Regions from separate parts of the Rhizobium sp. ZW T2_16 genome, predicted to be linked through region 2. Evidence: predicted binding sites of a transcription regulator. Region 2 holds the regulator's gene; each other region holds the start of a gene.

Region 1 (6,658 bases), on a different contig from region 2:
GTTGACGGCCCGGTTTACAGCAGGTCCAAGCACCGACATGTGCGTCTCACCAGGGAAAATTTCAAATTCGGTGCGAATACTGTCTGCAGTGCCGTTCAGACGAACAGCCATTTCCCTGGCAAGCGATATAGTCCTCTCCGTTTTCCGCTTTTCGAGGCGTGCCTCGGCATCCTCGTTCCGATACTGAAACGGCGCCAGTTCATCGCCTTCGTACTCCCCGGCAGATAGATGCAGGAATGGTGCGTTACCGGGTGCATCCTGTCGCCGCGCCTCATTATTGAGGATTTCGCTTCCTTCCCAATAAATGGTCGGGCTGGCGGCAATCCAATTTTTGAACAGACCCGGTCGCTCGAACAGCGAAAAAAGCGTGAAGAGGCCGCCGAACGAATGGCCGAAAAGCGATCGGCGCGCAGGATCGAGCCGCACCATGTCCGCGATTTTCGGCAGCAGTTCGTGTTCGATGAAATCGAGCAATTCTCCCGTGCCGCCGATCAGAACCGGAGGACCACCTTCGAAATAAGGCGGATAGGATTTGACCGGCGGAGGTCCGAGATCCCAGGCTCGGCGCATCGCATTATAGGGCTCGTCCGAAGGATAACCGATGGCTGCAACGACGCCCCAACCGACATTCGTTCCCGTGGAATAGGGGGCCTGAGTAACAAGGCTCGCTACCGCGAAGGGAAAGGTGGCATTGCCGTCGGTCGTCACCAGAAGCGGCCATCCCTCCGCAGGCGGCTCGCCGGTCGGAATTGAAAGGAAGATCCGATAGGGTTCACCACCCTTTGCGGGCATCAGATCGAAAAAACATGTCCCGGGCATCGCATAGACTTGTGTCCCCTCGGTCATGCTCTCTCCCATCAGTCAATCGTGCATCACGTAAGTGATCGCTAGGGGATCGATCGAATGGCTGCAAGCCACCCGGGATAAATCTTGACAAGAAATCACAGGTATTGAGCGGTCATTTCAATCGCCAAGGCGGATGGGCAGGATGACTACGGCTGCCCCTCAGCACCCGATCAGTGCCCGCAATCTCCCCATGGTGCGACATACAGCCTCGCAATGGCATTTGCCAAAGCCGGACAGTGGCACTTCGGCTACGCTGAAAATTATCGGAACGTCGTTCTATAATATAGAACATATGAGAAATTTCTAACGTCCAACCATTTCGCATGTTCCGATATCGCTTTTGACAAAAGGAGGTTTGTTAATGTCCAGATTGATGAAATTTTCCGGCATCATTCCACCCGTACCCACGGTCTTCAAAGATGATGGCAGCTTTGACACGGCCGGCATGGCACTGGTCATTGACCATCTCGTCAATGCAGGCGTGGACGGCATGTTCTTCCTCGGCACCGGGGGAGAGTTCTCCCAGATGTCCCATGAGGAGCGTCTGGCGCTTGCCGAATTTGTCGTCGGTTACACTGCCGGCCGCGTGCCGGTACTGATCGGCACCGGCAGCACCAATACGCGCGAGGCAGTCACGCTCAGCCGGCACGCCCAGTCGATCGGCGCCAACGGCGTCGTGGCCATCAATCCCTACTACTGGAAGGTGACGGAAGAAAACCTGTTCGGTTACTTCTCCGCAATCGCCAACGCGGTCGAACTGCCAGTGCTGCTGTATAATTTCCCGGCGCTTACCGGCCAGGATCTCCATCCTGCCTTCGTCAAGCGGCTGGTCGATGCACATCCCAATATCGTCGGCCTTAAGGATACGATCGATTCGGTGGCGCATCTGCGAGACATGGTCGATATCGTGAAGGGCGCACATCCCGAATTCAGTGTCTTCTGCGGCTATGACGATCATCTGTTGAATACGCTGCTTCTGGGCGGTGACGGCGCCATTTCTGCCAGCGCAAATTTCGCGCCGAATGTTTCGACGGGCATTTATCGCGCAGTCAAGGACGGCGATCTTGCAAGGGCCACCGCTCTCCATCGCACCATCCTGCAGCTGCCGCGCATCTACAAGGTCGATGTGCCGTTCGTCGGCGTGGTCAAGGAAGCGATGAAAGCCTGCGGGCTGCCGATCTCCTCCTATTCGCTGCCACCGGCAGCGCCGCTCAGCGAGGAGAAGATTGCGGTGGTCCGTCGCGTGCTCACCGATGCGGGCATCATCTGAGCCTGCCTTGGCGAGATCGGAACCATCGAAGGGAACCGCCTCCCGGCTGGTTACCGCGAGCCGGGCCATATGTCGCGCACCTGCAAGACAGCCGGAACTGTGCTAGACATCATTCAATTTCAGGCGAGCCGGTGGACATCGGCTTGCTCTCATCCCAGCGGGTAAGCATGCCGATCATCCAGTCCGTAGACAGAGCACTGCAGATTCTCGACCTGTTCGACGATCAGAACAGGGAGATCAAGATCACGGACATCAGTATCCGGACCGGATTGAACAAGAGCACGCTGCATGCGCTGCTTAAGACCATGCAGGCGCGCGGCTACATCGACCAGAATGAGGATAACGGGCGTTATCGCCTGGGGATGAAACTGGTCGAACGCGGCAATTTTGTCATCAGTTCGATAGACATCCGCAAGATCTGCAACAGCTTTCTTGTCAGCCTCTCCGAACAGACCGGCCAGACGGTGCATCTCGGCATCCTCAATGGAAAGCATGGCGTCTATATCGACAAGGTGGAGGGGCAGGCAGCCGTCATCACTTATTCACGGATAGGTCGGCAACTCCCGCTTCACTGTACGGCAATCGGCAAGGTGCTGGTTGCCTTTCAGGATCGGGAGACCCGAGAGCGCATCCTGACAGGATATTCCTACGAGGCGGCGACACCGCGTTCCATCGGCAGCGAAGCAGCCTTTGTCAAAGAGGTTACCAACGTTCGTGAGCAGGGATATGCGATCGACGACCAGGAACATGTAAAAGGCGTGCGCTGCACCGCCGTGCCGATCTTCGACCACAAGGGTAAGATTGCCGCAGCCATCAGCCTCTCCACGCTCACGCCGATCGTCAACAATCGTGACTTCGAACGTTACATCGGCCTGTTGAATTCCGTCAGTAGCGAAATTTCTGCTCTGATCGGGCACCGTTCCTAACGCGAGCCGGCCTGCTTGGCTTGCCACGGTATGGACGGGTGATCCAGGCAACTGCATTTCACTGCCACCGGAAATTTGAGGCTGGGCGTCGAGACATCGACCAATCATTACTGTGGGCAAGTCATCCAACTGTCACATGGCGGGACTAGGAGGGGGCGTCGTTTTTTCACATGTCCGTGAGGGGAATATGCGCAAACTCTTTTCCGCCTTGGTCGCTACGACCATTCTCGCCGGCGCCGCTCAGGCTGCCGAAGTCTACCCGCTCGATCGCGCGACGATCCTGACTGGTTCGCCGTTCGATTTCAAAGTCGAGTTCGATAAAGTCGTAAAGCCGGAAGACGTCAAGATCACCGTCAACGGCCAGGATTACAAGGCAGCTCTCAGCAAGGAAGCTGAGTTCGTTGCCGAAGAGAAGAACAAGGACAAGGTCCTCGGTTCGGCCGTCATCCTGCGCGGCGTGACACTTGCAAAAGCCGGCGACTACAAGGTTGAAGTTGCCGCCGGCAGCGAGACCAAGAGCATCACCTGGAACGTCTACGGCACGCCGGAACAGGCCAAGGCCAAGAACGTCATCTTCCTGATCGCCGACGGCCTGTCGGTTGCTCACCGCACCGCTGCTCGCATCATGTCCAAGGGCATGACCGAGGGCAAGGCCAATGGCCGCCTGAACATGGACGACGTTCCGCCGGCAGCCTTCATCGGCACCTCGGCCACCGACGCCGTCGCCACCGACAGCGCCAACACCATGTCGGCCTACATGACAGGTCACAAGACCGCCGTGAACGCCATCGGTGTTTATGCCGACCGTACTCCTTCCTCGATGGACGACCCGAAGGTCGAAAACATCGCGGAAGCGCTGCGCCGCCAGACCAAGAAGTCGATCGGCATAATCTCGACCGCCGAACTGCAGGACGCAACGCCGGCAGCCGTCGTCGCCCATACCCGCAAGCGCGGCGACAAGGCCGAAATCAACGGCATGCTGTTCGACGTCAAGCCGGACGTTCTGCTCGGCGGCGGTTCCGCCTACTTCCTGCCACAGGCAACTGCCGGCTCGAAGCGCAAGGACGACAAGGACTATATCGCCATGTTCAAGGATGCCGGTTACACGCTGGCAACCAGCAAGAGTGAACTTGCAACGGCTGCCGGCACCAATACCGGCAAGATCCTCGGCCTGTTCCACACCGGCAACATGGACACGACGCTTGACCGCGAGTTCCTGAAGAAGGGCACCGTCGGCAAATTCCCGGAACAGCCGGGCCTCGTCGAAATGACCAAGGTTGCTCTCGACAACCTGTCGAAGAACCCGGAAGGCTTCTTCCTGATGGTTGAAGCCGCAAACGTCGACAAGATGTCCCATCCGCTGGATTGGGATCGCGCTGTCGTCGACACGATCGAATTCGACAAGGCGATCGGTGTTGCGCGCGAATTCGCCGCCAAGAACCCCGACACACTGATCGTCGTTACCGGCGACCACACGCACGGCGTTTCCATCATCGGCACCGTCGATGACGAAAAGCCGGGCACCGAGATGCGCGAAAAGGTCGGCACCTATGCCGAAGCCGGCTTCCCGAACTACGAAGACAAGGACGGCGACGGCTACCCGGACAAGGTCGACGTATCGCGTCGCCTGTTCCTCAACGCCAACAACGGCCCGGACCATTACGAAACCTTCCGCCCGAAGCTTGATGCTCCGTTCGTTCCAGCCATCCAGAACGAAAAGAAGGAATATGTCGCCAACGAAGCCTATAAGGATGTGCCCGGCGCAGTTCTCGTAACCGGCATCATCCCGAAGAGCGCAGACAGCGGCGTGCACGCCGTTGACGATATCGTTCTGCAGGCAGAAGGCCCCGGCGCCGAAGGTTTCCGTGGCTATATGGAGCAGAGCGACGTCTACAAGGCTCTCGCCGAAGCTTTCGCGCTTGGCGCAAAGCAGACCAACTAAGACTTGAAAACAATGAGGGTACGCCGCCGTGGCGTGCCCTCATCGTATTTTTCCGGGTTCAGCTGTCCCTGGTTTTGCCCGGCTTGCATTGTCCGCCGTCCCGCGTGACGATGAGCGAATATTTCAGGAAGGAGAAGGGTCATGAAGCAGCTTCATCCGGCGCGTTTCAGTCGCCGCCAGGCGCTCACCATGACACTCGGCCTCATGTCCGGCCTGCCGCTGCTGGCGGCTGCGGGTCGTGCACAGGCCAATAGCGACATCACTTTCGACGAACTTTACGGCAAGGTCAGCGTCCTCGGCTTGGAATTCTCCGAAAAGGTCAAGCAGCTGAACGGCAAGGAGATCGCCATGCGCGGTTTCATGGCCCCACCGCTGAAAGCCGAAGCGCAGTTCTTCGTGCTGACCGAAATTCCAATGTCGATCTGCCCCTTCTGCTCGACCGATAGCGACTGGCCCGACAACATCGTCGTCGTCTATCTCGATGAAAAACAGACCTTCACCCAGCCCAGCCAGACGATCGAAGTGCGCGGCAAGCTGGAAATGGGCTCCTGGACGGATCCGGAAACCGGATTCGTCAGTCTTCTTCGTATTCGCCAGGCCGAATACGCCACGGTTTGAAAACATGCTGTCGCTGAAAATTGAAAATCTCGCCGTCGCGTTTCCCGGCCTGACGGCACCGGTGCTCGCCATAGATCATCTCGAAATCGCAGCAGGCAGCGGTGTTGCGCTGACGGGTGGTTCCGGCTCGGGAAAAAGCACGCTCATCAACATCATTGCCGGCCTTGAACGCACGCGTGCGGGTCACGTCTTCTGGGGTGATCAAAACTTTGCGGATCTTTCCGAAGGCAGGCGCGACCGCTGGCGCGCCGCCAATATCGGCTTGGTCATGCAGGATTTTCATCTCTTTCCCGGCCTGTCGGCGATCGACAACATTCTGCTGCCGGCGCGCCTGTCGCGCGTGGTGACGGCCGATCTTGTGAAGCGCGCCCACATGCTGTTTCAAACGGTTGGCCTCAAGCGGCCCGAACAGCATGTCGAGACCATGTCTCGTGGTGAGATGCAGCGTGTCGCGATTGCCCGCGCGCTTCTGCGCAAGCCGGGCGTCATCATCGCCGACGAGCCGACCGCCAGCCTCGATCTCGAAAGCGGTGAGGCAGTCGGTGATCTTCTTCTGTCGGTTGCCGCGGATGCCGGCTCGACCCTGATCGTCGCCAGCCACGACCCGCGCCTCATCGAACGGCTTGGTCGCCGCCTGTCGTTGAAGGGCGGCCAGATCGTCGGCGACACGCAGACCGGGGAGATGGCGGCATGATCCGGTTCATCCTTGCAGATCTGCGTCGCCTTTGGCTCGGCGGTGCCGTCGTGGTGCTTCTGGTGGCACTTGCCACCGCACTCGGCGTTGCCGTCACACTCCAGGAGCGTTCTCTTCGTCTCGGCAGCGCCCGCGCCGCAGACAAGTTCGATCTGATTGTCGGCGCCGCCGGAAGCGAAACCCAGCTTGTCCTCTCCTCCATCTTCCTGCAGGCCGCCCCTCTACCTCTGATCGATGGTTCTGTCTTGACCAAGCTTTCCGCCGATCCGCGCGTCGATTGGGCTGCCCCGGTCGGTTTTGGCGACAGTTTTGCCGGTTATCCGATCATCGGTACGACCACGAAACTCGTTGCGGGCACCACG
Region 2 (6,658 bases):
GTGTCGAAAAGCGCAGATTCAGCCATGGCGGCTCACTCCTAATGCATCCGATTGCGGATATTCAAAAAATCAAAATGCCGCCCTCGGGGCGGCCGCGGCACTATCGCCACTCATCCATGTGATGTCAATAAAACTCACGGAAATCTGGGGCTTCAAGGCATTTTGCTGCAAGGACGCAACCCTGCCGACAGCTGTGACAAAAATGACTCTCCCGGAAAGCAAGTTGGGGAAAACCGGGAAATCGATTCGTGGCGATTCCGGGGACTCTTGTCACGGAGTCTGCGGACCTCTAGGTTAAAGATCAATTACTAGACTGCATGCGGCGGAACTAGTCACCAAAAGCATAGATATAGTGCCTGTTGCGAGATGTATCGCGCGACATTGGTGAGGGATTCTGCATGCCACCAACGTTCAAAGGCGGAGAACGGGCATGAACTGGACGGACGAGCGCGTTGAAAAACTGAAAAGGTTGTGGTCGGAAGGCTTGAGCGCCAGCCAGATCGCCGCACAACTTGGAGGCGTAAGCCGCAATGCCGTGATCGGCAAGGTCCATCGCCTCAACCTGCCGGGCCGCGCAAAGGCGGGCGGCACAATCGCGACGAACCGTACGGCAAAGCGCCCAGCAGCAACTACTTCCCGTCCCCAGCAGACATTCGCCACCCGTCCGGCAGCACGCCCGGTCGCCCGTCCGGTCGGCGCAACCGCGCTCAAGGAAGAGGTCGAGTTCGAGGCTTCGCAGGAACTGGTCTACCGTCCCGCTTCCAACGTTGTCCTGCCGATTTCCCGCAAGCTGGCGCTGACCGAATTGACCGAACGCACCTGCAAGTGGCCCGTCGGCGATCCGCTGACGGACGATTTCCACTTCTGTGGCTGTGAGTCCCCGGATAATTCGCCTTACTGCACCTACCATGCGAAGCTCGCCTACCAGCCGGTCAACGAGCGCCGCCGTCCGAGCGCTGCACGGGCGTAAAGTTCGGCACCATAAACAACGATCAAGCGGGCTTCGGCCCGCTTTTTTGTTTGCCGTGCTGCGGGTTCTGCAAGGCAGCCTTGCCCGCCTGCGCCTTGCCTCCTGCGCCACAAACACCTATCTGAAAAGGCGTGAGGACGACCTCCCCCAGAATGGGCATTGATGCCGGGACGACCCGGATAACCCAATGGGGTATAAAATGCGCACGACACGCGACCGTATTCGTCACGCAATCAGCTTCGAAATCATCGGGCTTGCGATTTTCACACCGCTCGCCTCTTTCGTCTTCGGCATACCGGTCGAACATATCGGTGTCGTCGGGATCGTTTCGGCAACGCTGGCGACCGGCTGGAACTATCTCTACAATCTCGGCTTCGACCACCTGATGCAGACGTATCGCGGCGGTACGCAGAAAACCATGGCGCTGCGCGTTGCACATGCCGTGCTGTTCGAACTCGGACTGCTGATCGTGCTCATGCCGTTCATCGCTTGGTATCTGGGCGTGAGCCTGATGCAGGCGCTCGTGATGGATATCTCGTTCGCCCTGTTCTACCTGGTCTATGCGTTCTTCTTCAATCTGGCCTACGACCGGATCTTTCCGCTGCCTGAGTGGCAGGAAGAAGCCAAGGCCTGAAATGCTTCAGCCCGAGGCGGATGACCGCACTCGGGCTGAGAAACCTGCATTCCAGATGCTATCCCGCGTATCAGGATTCCATCGAATAGCCGGCACCGCGAACGGTGCGGATGACATCCTGCATGTTGGAGAAGTTCAGCGCCTTGCGCAGGCGGCCGACATGCACGTCGACGGTGCGTTCGTCGACATAGATATCGTGGCCCCAGACGCCATCCAGAAGCTGGGAGCGCGAGAAGACGCGGCCAGGCGAGACCATGAGGAATTCCAGGAGACGGAATTCGGTCGGGCCAAGGCGTACTTCACGGCTCTTGCGATGAACGCGATGGGTCTCGCGATCCAGTTCGATATCACCGCATTTCAAGACGCTGGAGAGAACCTCGGGCTTGGCACGGCGCAACATCGCCTTGACACGCGCCATCAGTTCCGGCGTCGAGAACGGCTTGACGACATAGTCGTCGGCACCGGTCGCCAGACCGCGAACACGTTCGCTTTCCTCGCCGCGCGCTGTCAGCATGATGATCGGCAGGCGCTCGGTCTCTGGCCGCATGCGCAGGCGCCGGCACAATTCGATGCCGGAAACGCCTGGCAGCATCCAGTCGAGAACCAGAAGATCCGGAGCACGCTCCTGAAGCCTGATTTCGGCCTCATCACCTCTCAGAATGGTTTCGACCTCGTAGCCTTCGGCTTCGAGATTATAACGGAGGAGGACGCTGAGCGCCTCCTCGTCTTCCACGACCGCAATTCTCGGCTGCATACTAGATACACTCCATCAGACAGGCAAAATCAGTCAGCAATCGCGCCGACGGTGTTCGCCGTATCGTCCTTGGGACGCTCGCCTTCCGGCACAGCACCCGTCGTCATGTAGTAGATGGTTTCCGCGATGTTGGTCGCGTGGTCACCGATACGCTCGATGTTCTTGGCGCAGAACAGAAGATGCGTGCAGGTGGTGATGTTGCGCGGATCTTCCATCATGTAGGTCAGGAGTTCGCGGAAAAGCGACGTGTACATGGCGTCGATTTCTTCGTCGCGCAGGCGGATCGCTTCTGCCTTTTCGGCCGAACGGCTGGCATAGACATCCAGCACTTCCTTGAGCTGTACAGCCGCGAGATCGGAGAGGTGTTCCAGACCGCGGGCGAGCTTGCGGGGAACGCCATGGCCCTGAACCGCAATGACGCGCTTGGCGGTGTTCTTGCCGAGATCGCCGACGCGTTCCAGATCGGCTGCGATGCGCAGCGTCCCGATGATTTCGCGCAGGTCGGCAGCCATCGGCTGACGCTTGGCGATAGTGACGATCGCCTTGTCCTGGATCTCGCGCTCGGCGTGATCCAGGATCACGTCGTCGGAGATAACCTTCTGGGCCAGGGCAGAGTCACCATTGACCAGGGCGCGCACGGCATCGCCGCACATCTGTTCCGCAAGGCCACCCATTTCCGAGATGCGGCGGCGCAGATACTTCAGTTCTTCGTCGTAGGCCGACAGGATATGACTTGATACCATCTCTTTGTCCTCAAAATCCGTAGCAGCGGGCAACAGGCAACGGCCAATCAGCCGAAGCGGCCCATGATGTAATCCTGGGTGCGCTGGTCATCCGGATTGGTGAACATCTTGTCCGTGTCGTTCTCTTCGACCAGCTGGCCAAGGTGGAACATGGCGGTACGCTGGGATACGCGGGCGGCCTGCTGCATCGAGTGGGTGACGATAACGATCGTATAGTTGGCGCGCAGTTCGTGGATCAGTTCCTCGACCTTTGCGGTGGCGATCGGGTCGAGCGCCGAGCAGGGTTCGTCCATCAGGATGACTTCCGGCGAAACTGCAACCGCACGGGCGATGCAGAGACGCTGCTGCTGACCACCGGAGAGACCGGTCCCGCCTTCATGAAGACGATCCTTGACTTCCGCCCAGAGGCCGGCGCGCTGAAGGCTGGCTTCGACGATCTGGTCCATATCCGCCTTGTTGCGGGCCAGACCATGGATGCGCGGGCCGTAGGCGATGTTTTCATAAATCGACTTCGGGAACGGGTTCGGCTTCTGGAACACCATGCCGACGCGGGCGCGAAGTTCCACGACATCGATTTCCTTGTCGTAGATATCATCTTCATCAAGGGTGATCTTGCCGGTGACGCGGCAGCCCTCGATCGTGTCGTTCATGCGGTTGAGCGTGCGCAGGAAGGTCGACTTGCCGCAACCCGAGGGGCCGATCAGCGCCGTCACCGTGTTTTCGCGGACATTCAGGTTCACGTCGAAAAGCGCGCGCTTCTCGCCGTAATAGACTGATACGTCCTTGCCAATCATCTTGTACGCGACTTCATTCATCTTCTTGTCCAGCGCCTTCTCAACTGCTGCTTCTGACAACATATTCATTGTGTCGATCTCCTACCAACGGCGTTCGAAGCGCCGACGCAACAGAATTGCACCAACATTCATGACCACGAGGAACAGGAGCAGGATGATGATCGCTCCCGAAGTTCTTTCGACGAAGGCGCGTTCCGCCTCGTTTGCCCACATGTAGATCTGCACCGGCAGTGCTGTCGACGGATCCATCGGCGTCGTCGGATAGTTGGCGACGAAGGCGACCATGCCGATCAGGAGCAGCGGTGCGGTTTCGCCGAGAGCATGCGCCAGGCCGATGATCGTACCGGTCAGGATGCCCGGCATGGCAAGCGGCAGGACGTGATGGAAGATGGTCTGCATCTTCGAGGCGCCGAGGCCGAGAGCCGCCGCACGGATCGATGGCGGAACCGCCTTCAATGCAGCGCGGGTGGCGATGATGATCGTCGGAAGCGTCATCAGCGTCAGGACCAGGCCGCCGACCAGCGAAGCCGAGCGCGGCAGGCCCATGAAGTTGATGAAGACCGCCAGACCCAAGAGACCATAAACGATGGAGGGGACGGCCGCGAGGTTGTTGATGTTCACCTCGATCAGGTCGGTGAACTTGTTCTTCGGCGCGAATTCCTCGAGATAGATCGAGGCGGCAACGCCGATCGGCAGCGCCAGGACGAGCACGATCAGCATCATGTAGAAGGAGCCGATCAAGGCCACGCCGACGCCGGCAGCTTCCGGACGGCTGGAATTGCCGTTAACGAAAATGCCGGTGTTGAAGTGCTTTCCGAGGGCGCCGGATTCCGCAAGCTGGTTCATCCAGCCGACCTGCTGGTCGGAAACCTTACGGTTGTTTTCCGACACGGAGAGATCGATCTGGCCCTTGAATGCGCTGTCGATATCGCCGGCGGCAAGCAGCGAGACCGTCTGGGTCGTGCCGATGATCTGTGGGTTGGCGACAACCATGTCACGCAGCTGGCCACGAACGCCGTCCGAGATCATCTGGTTGACGGCGCGCAGACCCGAACGATCGGTTTCGGCAACGCCGAGCACCTTGGCGACGGCATTACGGGCGATGAGCGGGTAATTGGCCGTCACCAGCTTCTGCGGATCGGTGGCGCGCTCGTTATCCTTGTCGATGATCTGTTCGGAGAATTCGACCGGAACGGTGATCATCGTCTGCTGGAAGGCGGTATATCCCTTGGAAACGACCGACCACAGAAGCAGCGCGAGAAAAAGAAGCCCGAAGGACAGGGCGGCGATGCCATAGGCGCGGAAGCGACGTTCTGCGGCGTAGCGGCGCTTGATGCCGATATCGCGACGGGCGGGCTTCGCCAGGACGCCGGCGGGGGAAGAAACCACGTCGGTCATTCGTACTGCTCCCGGTATTTGCGCACGATGAAGAGCGCGTAGATATTGAGGCAAAGCGTGATCACGAAGAGCGTGATACCCAGTGCGAAGGCGACGAGCGTCTGCGGCGAGGTGAATTCAAGGTCGCCCGTCAGCTGGCTGACGATCTTGACGGTCACCGTCGTCATCGGCTCGAATGGATTGAGCTGCATGCGGGCCGCCACACCGGCAGCGAGAACCACGATCATGGTTTCACCGATGGCACGGGAGGCGGTCATCAGGAGAGCGCCGACAACACCCGGCAGAGCAGCCGGCATGACGACCTTCTTGATGGTTTCCGATTTGGTTGCGCCGAGACCGAGCGAACCGTCACGAAGGGCGCGGGGCACTGCGGTGATGATGTCGTCCGACAGCGAGGAAACGTAAGGGATCAGCATGATGCCCATGACGAAACCGGCCGTGAGAACCGACTGCGCCTGGATGAAGTTGGCGAAATCACCGGTGGCGATGCCGTTGATGCTGGAGGAAAGATCCCGCAGGAACGGACCGACCGTGGTCAGCGCGAAGAAGCCATAGACGATGGTCGGGATACCGGCGAGAACTTCGAGCAGCGGCTTGGCGATCGAACGAAGCTTCGGCGAGGCATATTCCGACATGTAGATTGCCGAGAACAGGCCGACCGGTACGGCCACGAGCATTGCGACGAAGCCGATATAAAGCGTGCCGAGCAACAGCGGGATCAGACCGAACTGGCCCTCAGAGGCGCTCGCACCGGCTGCAGCGAAACGCGGATCCCAGACGGTGCCGAAGAAGAACTCCCAGGCAGGAACGCGGCCGAAGAAGTGGCCGGCTTCCGTCAGCATCGACATGACGATACCGATCGTCGTGATGATCGCGATCGACGAAGCGACGACAAGCGCGCCAAGGATGACACGTTCGACCCTGTTGCGGGCGCGGAAGCGATGCGAGATGCGGGTATAGGAAAGACCTGCGCCAATCAGCGCAACGATCAGCACAACAGCCGTCATGACACGGTTGCTGATCTTGTTCATCGCATTGAGGTCGCCGGCGGATTCGACCATGTACGGTTCCGGATCACCGGCAAGCGCAACGCCCTTGGCGCCGAGCGCGCTTCGAAGTTCGGCAGGGTTGCTGCCGACCCTGTCGATCTCGTCCAGCGTCAGGATATCCATGCCGCGGGCAAGCGAGTTGACCATGCCGAAAGCGAGACCCTGCTCAGCTTCTGACCTGGCCTTCACATCCTCGGGGAAACCGCCGCGAATGGTGGAATTGATGTAGAGCGGGCTGGCAATCAGCCAGGCAGCCAGAACGATCGCGGCCGGCAGGACGGCGCAGATCGCGACGAACGAGCCATAATAGCCGGGA
Region 3 (6,658 bases), on a different contig from region 2:
ATAGGGCGCGTGCGGCTCACGGCCGGTCAGCGACGTGTGCAGCACGCCGATATTGAACCATCCGGCCTCGGGCCTTGGATAGGCGAGCGCAAGATTTTCATTCGCCGAGCGTTCGGCGAAGCCTTGTCCGTGCAGCGCGACCTTCAAATGCTCCAGCCGGAAGGTGCCGGGCTTGCCGGTCGGGAACTCGCTAACATTCTTCGGCAGCGTGATGGTTCTGGTGATCACACTCTCGGCGTCGTGATTGCCCTTGAGCAGAAAGACCGGGATGCCGGCGCGTTCCAGCCGCGCCACTTCGCGGTTGAAGAACAGGCCGATCTTGTTGTCCTTCCAGTCGCCGTCATAAACGTCGCCGGCGACGATAAAGAAATCAACCTTGCGCTCCACCGCTTCATCGACAAGCGCCGAAAAGGCCTTGCGGCTTGCCTCGACAAAAAGCTCGGCGAGATCGGCATCCTTGAGGGCCAGTCCCTGAAAAGGGCTGCCGAGATGCAGGTCTGCGGCATGGATGAAGCGGAAGGAACTCATCGAATCGTCTCATGCGAACACATCAGGAACGCCAGACTTAAGGTAGCAGGCCCCAAGAAAAAAGGCCGGGTGCGCAAACACCCGGCCTTTTCCTGTTGAAGATGGAGATCCGTCAGTTGGTGACCTTGAGGGTGACCGGCAGGAACAGGGTCTCGCCGGATGAGTCGTCAACGCCGTCATTGTCGGTGACCATGAAGGCCTTGCCGGACTTGTCGAAGGCAAAGCCTTCCAGCTTGTCGAGAACGTAGCCGTTGGTGGCGTTCTTCAGGTCCGGAAGGAAGTCATGGACCTCTTCCTTGGCAACGAGCTGCAGTTCACCGCCGATCTTGGCAGGCTTCATGTCCTTGAGCGAAACGCGGTAGAGCTTCTTCAGCTTGGCGGCGTCGCCGATCAAGTTGTCGCGTTCGACGATATAGAGATGGTCGCCATTGGCGGTGATTTCCGAGAGACCGACCCAGCCCTTTTCAGCCTTTTCGAGCGGATAACGGACGGCTGCCCATTCCTTCGACTTCGGCTTGTAGGAAAGAAGCTTCACCTGGCCCTTGGGATCATCCTTCCATTCGCGCTGGATTGCCATCCAGAGCGTCAGGTCGTCACCGGAACCGGTCGTGGTGACGCCTTCGAGACCGTAACGGCTTTCGCCGGCCAGAAGTTCGGCAGGCAGGCCGATCTCGGCCTTGATCTCGCCCTTGGCATTGACGTTGTAGATACCGTGACCGACCAGCTTGTCGCTATCGCCTTCCGATGCCAGCCAGAAGCCGCCCTTGCCATCGAGTGCGATGCCTTCGATATCGAGCTTCTGCGCCGGCTGGCCGTTGCGGGTGATGCGGACGACATTGGTGATCTCGGCCGGCTTGCTTGTCGTGTCGATGGTGAAGATCGACGGCTGTATGGCATAAACGGAATCGTTCACCGCATAGAGGATGCCGTCCTTCTCGGCGTCACCAACGAGACCCGACAGCGCGCCCCAACCGATCAGCTTCCCATCGACATCCTTGGAAACGATGGTCGGATAGGCCTTCTTGCCTTCGGCAAGCTCATAGATCATCACATGCGAGCGGGGACCTCCGTCTTCGCCGAGATCGGCTTCATTTGCGGATGCAAGCAGGTTGCGGCCCGGAATGGCGACAGCGCCTTCAGGCGATACGCCCGACGGCAGAAGCTGCACGAGCTCCGGCTCGCCACCGGTATCCTTGTAGACCGCAATCATCGAACCGCGCTCCGAGAGCACGAAGAAATACTGCTGGCCATTGAAGATCGCGGCTTCCATGCCTTCCGGCTCGATGCCCTTGTTCTTGGCGCGCTTTTCCGGGAAATGACCGTGGCGGGCAATCTCGTGCTCGAGCGTCATGCCCGCATCGTAGAGAACCTTCCCGGTACGGTCGAAGATGGTGAAGCCGCGCGAACCGCCCTTGTAATCGCCTTCATTGGCGATGACGAGGCGATCAGTGCCGAGCCACTTGACGGCGTCAGGCTCGCGCGGAACAGCGGTCAGCTTGCCCGAAAAATTCAGCGAACCATCGGTCTTGGCATCGACGCCTTCGAGATCAACCGTACCGGCGGAGAAGTGGCTGGTGACCTTGGCTGTCTTGCTGTCGATGATGATGACGTGGTTGTTTTCCTGCAACGTCAGGGCGATCTCGCCATTGGCGTTGATGTTGACGAATTCCGGCTCCGGATCTTCCGGGGCGACTGTTGCAAGTCCGGTCACGCCAACGCGCTTGATGCTGTCGCAGGCAGGAACGCCGTTTTTCAGCGAGACGATCAGAAGTTCGCCTGCCGGAAGTTGCGGCAGTGCACCGTCGTTCAGGTCTTCGTCACGCTGGTTTTCGATGGCGATGGCGGCAAATGTGCCATCAGGCGCCACGACGACAGAATCCGGCTGACCGCCGAGATCACAGGTCGTTTCAAGTTTTTTCGAAGCGATATCGATGATGCCCAGTTGGCCGGCAGGCTTCGTCAAGTCTTCGGTCTTGTCGATGGTGATGAGTGCCTTCGGACCGGCTGCAGCAACCGAGTTCGGTTCGCCATCGATGGCGATGGATCCACCTGCCTTCGGGGCCTTGGCGTCAGTGATGTCGATGAAGCCGATCGTGCCTCCCGGCGCGTCGGAATAGATCAGCGTGTTGCCATCCGCAGTCGCGGTGATGATTTCCGACGATGTCGCCTTGTCCTCGCCCTTGGGCAGGTTCTGGGCAACCGGGAAAGAGGCGATACGGTTAAAGACCTGCTCCGCACTAGCGGGAGCAGCAACCGAGGCAAAAAGGATTGCCGTCAAGGCGGCGCGTGTCGAGAATGTCATGAAAAGCCCTCCGTGAAACCACAGGTGGGCTTTTGGGCCAGATGCGTGACACGATAATGACAGCTTCATCATCATGAGTTGCGTTATCGACTGATTGAGCCAACCGCACTCAACGCATGAAAAAAGGCCGGGCAAGGCCGGCCTTCGATATCGTGTAACCGGCAATGAGGCAGATCACTTTTTCTTGGCGTTGTAAGCCTTGATGGCTTCCGAAACTTCACCTTCAGCATGGGCAGCGTTGTCAAAGCCATTCAGTTCGACAGACTTGCGGCCCGCCGGGAGCTGCTTGTAGACGCGGAAGAAAGCCTGGAGGCGTTCCTGCTCGATCTGCGGCAGATCGGTGATTTCCTTGATGTTATCGTAGGTCGGGTCGATCTTGCTGGTCGGTACGGCAACAATCTTGTCATCGACCTCGCCGCCATCGATCATCTTCAGAACACCGATCGGGCGAACCTTGATGATGGCGCCCGGAACGACTGGCTCGCGGGTGTAGACGATGGCGTCGAGCGGATCGTTGTCGCCACCGAGCGAAGAGGTGATCGAGCCGTAGTTGCCCGGATAAACGACCGGCATGGACTGGTAGCGGTCAACCACGACATGGCCGGTCTTGGCGTCGATCTCGTATTTGGTGAAGCTGCCCTGCGGGATCTCGATGGCGACGGCGAATTCCTTGCCGTCATCGGTTTTCTGCGGATAGTCGAGATAGGAAACGTATTCGGCAGAAGCTACGCCCGCGGTAACGAGAAACGCGGCGGCAGTCAGAAGCAATTTCATGGCAGGCCCTTTTCATGATGAGACGTCCCACCTAAGCGAGCTCTGTGACAACGCCGTGACAGATTCCCGTCTACAAAGTTTACCTCTCATACTGAAAAGGCCCGGCATAAACCGGGCCTCGTCCATCGCGAGCATTCCTTAAAAAATCGGCTCAGAACTTGACCGTATAGTTGCTGCGCAGCCAGACGGTCGGGTCCTGCCCCTTGGTCGTGGCGTTGACCATGAAGGAAGCGACCCCCTTGCCGAGATCAAATTCGGCGCCGAGACCGCCACGAGCCCAGAACTGCTGCAGATCCTGACCTTCGAGACTGAAGTCGCTGATCCCGGTCAACGTGCCGCTCGTAGCCGTCGCGCGGTTTTCGAACTGGTAGTCAAGCTCGGCCTTGGCCAGCAGACGGACAGTGTCGTTCAGCGGGCGAACGAAATCCGCACCGAGACGGGCGATCGTCGAATGATCGCTGCTGCCGTCGAACTCGACCGGGAAGGAGCCGCCGGTTTCCGTATAGGCGTCAACCCTGGTATGCGCATAGGAAAGGCCGACATAGGGGGTGATCGCCGTATCGTCGATCGTCACCGCATTCAGCCAGTCGAAGCGGATCTTTGCGCCCCAGGTTTCAGCATTGGTGTCGCCTTCGGAATAATCGGTGACGGCACCGTTCAGATAACCGCGGTTGCTGTCGACACTGCTGCGTCCCCAATAACCGCCAACCGTCGCGTAAACGTTATTGCCGAGATCGGCAGAGACTTCCGGTGACAGGTAGAAGCCGCGCTGGCGCACGTCGCCACCGGCATCCAGATCCTGGTCGGTATAGGTTCCACCAACTGCGAAGCGGGCTGTGACGCCATCGGCGATACCGTAACCAAAACCAAATTCACCGAGAGCAAGGCCGCCATCGGCGTGATCGCTGTTGTCATAACCGCCATCGATCGTGCCCCAGACGGATCTCTGGCCGGCGGTCAGCAGATTGCGCATTGGCGCTCCCTGCGCACCGAACATGATTGTGTCGGCATTGTTGACACCGCTCTGAACGATGACGTTGTTGGCCATCGCGACAGTCGGGAAAAACTCGGCGGTATCGATGATACCGCTTCCGCCTTCGCAGACGTCAGCGTTGCATTCGTTGCCGCCTTCCTCGCCCTGGCTTTCGATGACACGCGCGATATAGGTGGAGCCGGTAGTGGTCTCGCCGATGATAACATTGCCGTCAGCCGATACGAGATCGGCGGTTTGCGTCATAGCATCGCCGATGGTGGCACCTTCGGCTGCCAGCCAGTCCTCGACAGTCACCATGCCGTTCGCCTGCGTCCAACGGAAGCCGTGGCTTGTGGACTGGGCGTCTGTTGCCGATCCGACCACGACGCCGCCGTCGGCATTAACCGCACTCGCCGTGGATGAAGTGCCACCGAGAGTTCCGAGATCGGTCATCACGTCTGTTGACCCGACATACCGGTAGGCGTGAGACGACGTGTCGCCGGTCAGGTAGGAACTGCCGACCAGAACATTGCCATCGCCGCTCATTGCGTTCAGGAACGTGTAAGAACCGCCCAAGCTTCCGATGTCGACCATCTCGGTCTCTTTAGTCCATCGGAATACGTGGTATGGCGACGACGAGGATGTATATCCAGATCCGGCGACCACCGATCCGTCGTCGCTGACAAAGTCAGCGCTGGAGTTGTCATAAAGCGTATCGATGTTCTCCATCGTGCCGCTGTCTACAGTCCATCGAAATGCGTGATAATTTCCGTCTAGTGTGTCGGCCTCGCCGACAACAGTTTTCCCGTCGGTGCTCACAGCGTATGCGTACGAATCCCGCCCACCAAGCGTGCCTAGACCGATCATTCCCTCAGAAGATGTCCAGTAAAAAGCTTCGGCCATGAAGCTCATGACGCTTACGTATCCCGCAACGGCGGTTCCGTCGCCACTTACAGACTGAGCAAAGCTACCGGTGGTGTCAGTGTCAACTACACCCAAGTCGACGAAACCATTCGCTGCGGTCCATACGAAGGATGTCTTGCGACCGGTCACGGCATCAGAATAGTAGCCCGTCACGGTCTTACCGTCGGCGCTCAAACCACTCAAATTGAGATAGGTGACGCCGGACGGTGGCGTGATTGACTGAATGTCGCCGGTTGCTGTCGATATAAGTGAATAGGTGTAGGTCCCGGCATTCTGGTCGTAATCAGTTTTGAGTACGACCGAACCATTACTGCTCAAACCGATAACTTCGGGTCCGGAGGCAGCATGTGCAACGGAAGCAACACTGACCATAGCCGAGAGAGCAGAACTCGCAAGAAGACAAAGGGTCTTTGATTTAAGAAACATTTCTGGATGACTCGCTGATCGTTTAAGACGGATGCCGTCAGCGACGCCGAGATATGAAATGCCTCATAAAAATAAGAACTAATCATATTTCTAAATTAAGAATCGCTTGTGCCCCCACTGACGAATTGGCCGTGATGCACTCGATCTTACAAGTAGTTCGAAATCTGCCGGCCGGCGTTTCTCTGACAAATGACAACAAAGCGGAAGCACTGTTGCCGGGCGGCACCACTGCCCAATAACCGTTAATTGTTGCAAGTTCGCAGCATCCACCGGGAGTGGAGATGATGTGTTATGCAACAAAAAACCCCGGAAGTTATCCGGGGTTTTAAGACCATGGCAGGGATACTGCCCGGTGAAGTCTTACTTGCCGTTTACGGCGTCCTTCAGGCCCTTGCCGGCCGAGAACTTCGGAACGTTGCGAGCCGGAATATCGACTTCTGCGCCGGTCGACGGGTTGCGGCCCTTGGAGGCTTCACGGCGGGATACGGAGAAGCTGCCGAAGCCAGCGAGGCGAATGTCGCCGCCGTTCTTCAGTTCGCCCTGTACGGTTTCGAATACTGCGTCCACGGCGGATGCGGCGTCAGCCTTGGAGAGACCAGCCTTTTCGGCAACTGCGGAAACCAGCTCGTTCTTGTTCATGTTTCCATCCCTTTCTACGGTTTTGGAACGACTCGATTAGTCGGCGCCGACAATAGTTTTGCGTCGGTGCTTGGCAACCCAAAAGCTCTGAG

Evidence for each region. Region 2 encodes PhoB, which activates phosphate uptake and scavenging genes when phosphate is short. Its sites were predicted from a motif close to TGTCATNNANCTGTCAT; they were not measured.
Region 1: ACI3K0_RS14510 (alkaline phosphatase) is a predicted target of PhoB. The motif match lies at 3,162-3,178, and genes of this name have one in related genera.
Region 3: ACI3K0_RS09325 (esterase-like activity of phytase family protein) is a predicted target of PhoB. The motif match lies at 2,876-2,892, and genes of this name have one in related genera.

The regions. Positions count from the first base shown of each region.
Region 1 is NZ_JBJDRG010000004.1:352,883-359,540, forward strand. It holds gene ACI3K0_RS14495 (alpha/beta hydrolase) at 1-846, opposite strand, end outside; gene ACI3K0_RS14500 (dihydrodipicolinate synthase family protein) at 1,208-2,116, shown strand; gene ACI3K0_RS14505 (IclR family transcriptional regulator) at 2,248-3,042, shown strand; gene ACI3K0_RS14510 (alkaline phosphatase) at 3,230-4,984, shown strand; gene ACI3K0_RS14515 (hypothetical protein) at 5,126-5,602, shown strand; gene ACI3K0_RS14520 (ATP-binding cassette domain-containing protein) at 5,607-6,296, shown strand; gene ACI3K0_RS14525 (ABC transporter permease) at 6,293-6,658, shown strand, end outside.
Region 2 is NZ_JBJDRG010000003.1:173,067-179,724, forward strand. It holds gene ACI3K0_RS10750 (aspartate aminotransferase family protein) at 1-26, opposite strand, end outside; gene ACI3K0_RS10755 (GcrA family cell cycle regulator) at 431-970, shown strand; gene ACI3K0_RS10760 (PACE efflux transporter) at 1,170-1,604, shown strand; gene phoB (phosphate regulon transcriptional regulator PhoB) at 1,675-2,358, opposite strand; gene phoU (phosphate signaling complex protein PhoU) at 2,388-3,101, opposite strand; gene pstB (phosphate ABC transporter ATP-binding protein PstB) at 3,149-3,964, opposite strand; gene pstA (phosphate ABC transporter permease PstA) at 3,977-5,293, opposite strand; gene pstC (phosphate ABC transporter permease subunit PstC) at 5,290-6,658, opposite strand, start outside.
Region 3 is NZ_JBJDRG010000002.1:759,751-766,408, reverse strand. It holds gene ACI3K0_RS09330 (DNA repair exonuclease) at 1-528, opposite strand, end outside; gene ACI3K0_RS09325 (esterase-like activity of phytase family protein) at 641-2,830, opposite strand; gene ACI3K0_RS09320 (inorganic diphosphatase) at 3,005-3,604, opposite strand; gene ACI3K0_RS09315 (autotransporter domain-containing protein) at 3,756-5,819, opposite strand; gene hupB (DNA-binding protein HupB) at 6,288-6,566, opposite strand.